Regions from separate parts of the Streptomyces sp. NPDC007863 genome, predicted to be linked through region 2. Evidence: riboswitches for the same ligand, from Rfam matches in the RefSeq annotation. Region 2 holds a riboswitch; the other holds the start of a gene.

Region 1 (2,385 bases), on a different contig from region 2:
CACACCTGACTGCGGCCGAGCACCTCGATGAGCCGGCCTCCGGCCGCGGGCTCCCCGAGCGCGGCGACGAGCGCCTCCTCCAGCTCGTTGCCCGGCCACGTCACGTCCACGGTGGTTCCGTCCCCTTCTCGTACGGCCCTGGTCCCGGCCGTCCCGCAGCACCCTAACGCCGCCCCGCCCCGGCTGTGACCAGAACCCGGCGCGCGGGCCTCACACCGGGGCGCGGAAGCCGATCCGGCGCAGCGCGGCCGCCGCGTCCCGGTCGAGGAGGGTGGCGGAGGCGCAGCCGCGCGGCGGGCGGCCCGCCTCGACGGCGGCGACGAGCCGGCCCACCGCCCTGCGGTGCCGGGCGAAGGCGTACGCGGACACCCCCCGGCCCCGCTCCCGCTGGCCGTCCCTGGCGGTGGCCGGGTCGACGTCGAGGAGGACCAGGTGGAGGGCGCGGCCGCGGCGGGCGGCCGAGCGGGCGAGCCAGCCGCGGACCCAGGACTGGGTGCCGCAGTCGTGGACGACGACCCCGGCGCCGGAGCGCAGGGCCCGGTGGAGCCCGGCGTAGTGCGCGATCCGGACCAGCGGACGGTAGAGCGCGTACGGCAGGAAGGCGGGCATCCGGGCCTCCCAGCGCTCGCGGGCGTCCTGGGAGTCGATGCGGAGGCCCGCGGCGGCCCGCCGCAGCAGGGTGGACTTGCCGCTGCCGGGCAGCCCGGAGACGACCACGACGTCACCGGCGGCGAAGGCGAGGACGCGCGGGCCGCGGCCGCCCCGGTCGCGCAGGTCCCGCACCACGCGCCCGCGCCGCCGGGTCCTGGCGCGGGCCCGCTGGGCCGGTATGGCGGCGTCGCTCGCGAAGACGCCGGTGTGCTGGATCCTCATCGCTGCTCCCCCTGTCGGGCCCCCGGGGGACGTGTCGGGAGACCTACGGAGACCCTTGCCCACGAAGTGTAAAGAAACGGTAATCCGAGACAAGCGATTTGCGGCGCCGACACCGTATGCGAGGATGTGCGCGCCAGGCGCGCGCAGCGCCCTACAACCGCATACCGGCCGCTCGAATCCGCGCGGGAGAGTTCCGGACCGGCCCCTGGGCCGCCCGGGCGCCGAAGGAGCAAGACCCTCCCTTGAATCTCTCAGGCCCCGTACCGCGTGGATGAGGCAGATCTGAAAAGCGGGACACGCGTCGTGTCCCCACCCAAGGTGCAAGCCGGGGATGCCCCCGGTGAACCTCTCAGGTTCCATGACAGATGGGGAGGAACGTCCTTGCCTGTCATGTTTTCCGCCTTCGGGAACCGGGAGCCACGTCCACCATGAGCACCACCCCCCGTCTGACCGCCCTCGATGCCCTGCATCGTTCGCTGGGCGCGACCATGACCGACTTCGCCGGCTGGGACATGCCGCTGCGGTACGCCAGCGAGCGCGACGAGCACAACGCCGTCCGCACCAGGGCCGGCCTCTTCGACCTCTCCCACATGGGCGAGATCACCGTCACCGGCCCGCAGGCCGTCGACCTGCTCGACTACGCCCTGGTGGGGAACATGTCCACCATCGGCCCCGGCCGCGCGCGCTACACGATGATCTGCCAGGAGGACGGCGGCATCCTCGACGACCTGATCGTCTACCGCCTCGGCGAGACCGAATACATGGTCGTCGCCAACGCCTCCAACGCCCAGATCGTCCTGGACGCCCTGGTCGCCCGCTCCGGCGGCTTCGACGCCGAGGTCCGCGACGACCGCGACGCCTACGCGCTGCTCGCCGTGCAGGGCCCCGAGTCCCCCGGCATCCTGGGGCAGCTCACCGACGCCGACCTGGACGGCCTGAAGTACTACGCCGGCCTCCCCGGCACCGTCGCCGGCGTCCCGGCGCTGATCGCCCGCACCGGCTACACCGGCGAGGACGGCTTCGAGCTCTTCCTGAAGCCGGAGCACGCCGAGGGCGTGTGGAAGGCGCTGACCGAGGCGGGCGCGGGCGTCGGCCTCATCCCGTGCGGCCTGTCCTGCCGCGACACGCTGCGCCTGGAGGCGGGCATGCCGCTGTACGGGCACGAGCTGACCACCTCGCTCACCCCCTTCGACGCCGGTCTGGGCCGGGTCGTGAAGTTCGAGAAGCCGGGCGACTTCGTCGGCCGCAAGGCGCTGGAGGCCGCCGCCGAGCGCGCCGAGACCGCCCCGCCGCGCAAGCTCGTCGGCCTGGTCGCCGAGGGCCGCCGCGTCCCGCGCGCCGGCATGCGGGTGGTCCTCGGCGGCGAGGTCGTCGGCGAGATCACCTCGGGCGCCCCCTCCCCCACGCTCGGCGAGCCGATCGCGATGGCGTACGTCGACGCGGCGCACGCGGCCCCCGGCACCGAGGGTGTAGGGGTGGACATCCGCGGCACGCACGAGCCGTACAAGGTCG
Region 2 (2,385 bases):
CGGGATCATGCCGCGGTCGAGCGCGTAGTCGCGGTCGGAGAGGCGGCGCAGGTAGCGCAGCATCGAGGTCTCGGAGCGGTGCGCGTGGAAGACCGGGTGGGTGAGGTACGCGTCGGAGCGCAGCTGCGCGGCCGGGAGGGCGTCCTCGGTGGTGGCGTCCAGCGCCTCGACGTCGGCGGTGACGCCGAAGGCGGCCCAGACGGCGGCGAGCTGCTCGCGGCCGGTGGTCTCGTCGCAGGAGACGGAGACGCGGTCGGCGTCGACGCGGTACAGGTTGACGCCGGCCTCGCGGGCGGCGGCGACGACGGCGTCGGCGCGGCCCGGCACGCGGGCGGTGACGGTGTCGAAGAAGGCGCCGCTGGTGAGCTCGACGCCCCCGGCGGTCAGGCCGGCCGCGAGGATCGCCGCGTACCGGTGGGTGCGCTGCGCGATCTGCTTCAGGCCGTCCGGGCCGTGGTAGACGGCGTACATGCCGGCCATGACGGCGAGGAGCACCTGCGCGGTGCAGATGTTGCTGGTGGCCTTCTCGCGGCGGATGTGCTGCTCGCGGGTCTGCAGGGCGAGGCGGTACGCCTTGTTGCCGTCGGCGTCGACGGAGACGCCGACGAGGCGGCCGGGCAGCGAGCGGGCGTGCTTGTCCTGGACGGCCATGTAGCCGGCGTGCGGGCCGCCGAAGCCCATGGGGACGCCGAAGCGCTGGGTGGTGCCGACGGCGATGTCCGCGCCGAGCGAGCCGGGCGAGTCGAGCAGGGTGAGCGCGAGCAGGTCGGCGGCGACGGTGACGATCGCGCCGAGCTCGTGGGCGGCGTCGATCAGCGGCTTGATGTCGCGGACCGCGCCGGAGGCACCCGGGTACTGGAGGAGCACGCCGAAGACACCGCGCTCGGCGACCTCGGCCGGGATGCCCTCGCTCAGGTCGGCGACGACGACCTCGACGCCGGTCGGCTCGGCGCGGGTCTCGATCACGGCGATGGTCTGCGGCAGGGCGTCGGCGTCGATCAGGAAGACGCCGTTCTTGACCTTGCCGACGCGGCGCGCGAGCGCCATGGCCTCGGCGGCGGCGGTGCCCTCGTCGAGGAGGGAGGCGCCGGAGGTCGGCAGACCGGTGAGGTCGGCGACCATCGTCTGGAAGTTGAGCAGCGCCTCCAGGCGGCCCTGCGAGATCTCCGGCTGGTAGGGCGTGTACGCCGTGTACCAGGCCGGGTTCTCCATGACGTTGCGGAGGATCACCGGCGGGGTGAAGGTGCCGTAGTAGCCGAGGCCGATCATCGGGGCCAGGACCTCGTTGCGGCCGGCGAGGGCACGCAGCTCGGCGAGGACCTCCGCCTCGGTGCGGGCGCCGGGCAGGGCGAGCGCCTCGGCGTTCTTGATGACGTCCGGCACCGCGGCGGCCGTCAGCTCGTCGAGCGAGCCGAAGCCGACCTGGGCGAGCATCTTGGCCCGCGCCTCGGCGTCGGGTCCGATGTGCCGCTGCTCGAAGGGGATGCCCTGCTCGAGCTCGGAGAGCGGGGTGCGGTTGGCGGTCATGATGCGGGGGCCTCCTGGTCGTCACGACCTGCGAGGGGCACCACGGCGCGGGTGCCCGGACGGCCTCCCCCTCTGTCATCTCAACCTGAGAGCTTCACCGGCACGCCCGGGGGCACGCCGGCTTTCACCGTCGGTGAGAGCGGATGCCGTCGGACTCCCGCCCTGCTTTCCAGAGTGACCTCGCCCGCGCGGTACCGGGTGCCTGAGAGATTCCGGGGAGGATTTGCTCCTTCGGCGCCAACGGAAACCTCTCCGATGGACTCTCCCGCACGGTGTCGACAGCCACAGCCAGCCTACCAGCGCGGTTGTCGCTCCCTTCGCTCAAGTGGCCGACATCCCAGATGTGCACTTTCGTAGGGGTGTAGAGCAGTTGCGACCAGTTGGAGGGACCGTGCAGACCGACATCGATCCGCGCAGCCTGATCGGCCGCAAGGCGTTCGACCGGAACGGACACAAGATCGGAACCGTGGACGAGGTGTACCTGGACGACGCGACCGGCATCCCCGAGTGGGCCGCCGTCCGCACCGGCCTGTTCAGCAGGGACGCGTTCGTCCCCTTGGAGCCGAGCGAGCTGACCGACGACGGCCTCCACATCCCCTTCGAGCGCGCCCTGATCAAGGACGCCCCGGACTTCGGCGTCGGCCGCCACCTCTCCCCCGAACAGGAGCTCCAGCTCTACCGCCACTACGAACTGACCCTCCCGCCCCCACCAGAGAAGATCCCGGACTTCGGCCACATCGCGGGCCAGGACGACACGACGTAAACCGGCCGCCCCGAGCACGCCCGGACCCGACGGCCCCGGCATCCGCCCCCCGACGGCACCCCGCGCCGCGCGCGCGTCCGGAAGGGAACAGCCGT

The links. A riboswitch is a leader RNA that binds a small molecule or an ion and turns the genes downstream of it on or off. The one in region 2 is predicted to bind glycine.
Region 1: it holds a riboswitch for glycine, as region 2 does, so the genes downstream of both, gcvT (glycine cleavage system aminomethyltransferase GcvT) here and gcvP (aminomethyl-transferring glycine dehydrogenase) in region 2, are expected to answer to the same signal.

The regions. Positions count from the first base shown of each region.
Region 1 is NZ_JBEYEI010000004.1:216,869-219,253, forward strand. It holds gene ABZ621_RS08275 (enhanced serine sensitivity protein SseB) at 1-110, opposite strand, end outside; gene ABZ621_RS08280 (AAA family ATPase) at 211-873, opposite strand; glycine riboswitch at 1,047-1,149, shown strand; gene gcvT (glycine cleavage system aminomethyltransferase GcvT) at 1,302-2,385, shown strand, end outside.
Region 2 is NZ_JBEYEI010000013.1:230,124-232,508, forward strand. It holds gene gcvP (aminomethyl-transferring glycine dehydrogenase) at 1-1,527, opposite strand, end outside; glycine riboswitch at 1,707-1,805, opposite strand; gene ABZ621_RS21960 (PRC-barrel domain-containing protein) at 1,919-2,290, shown strand.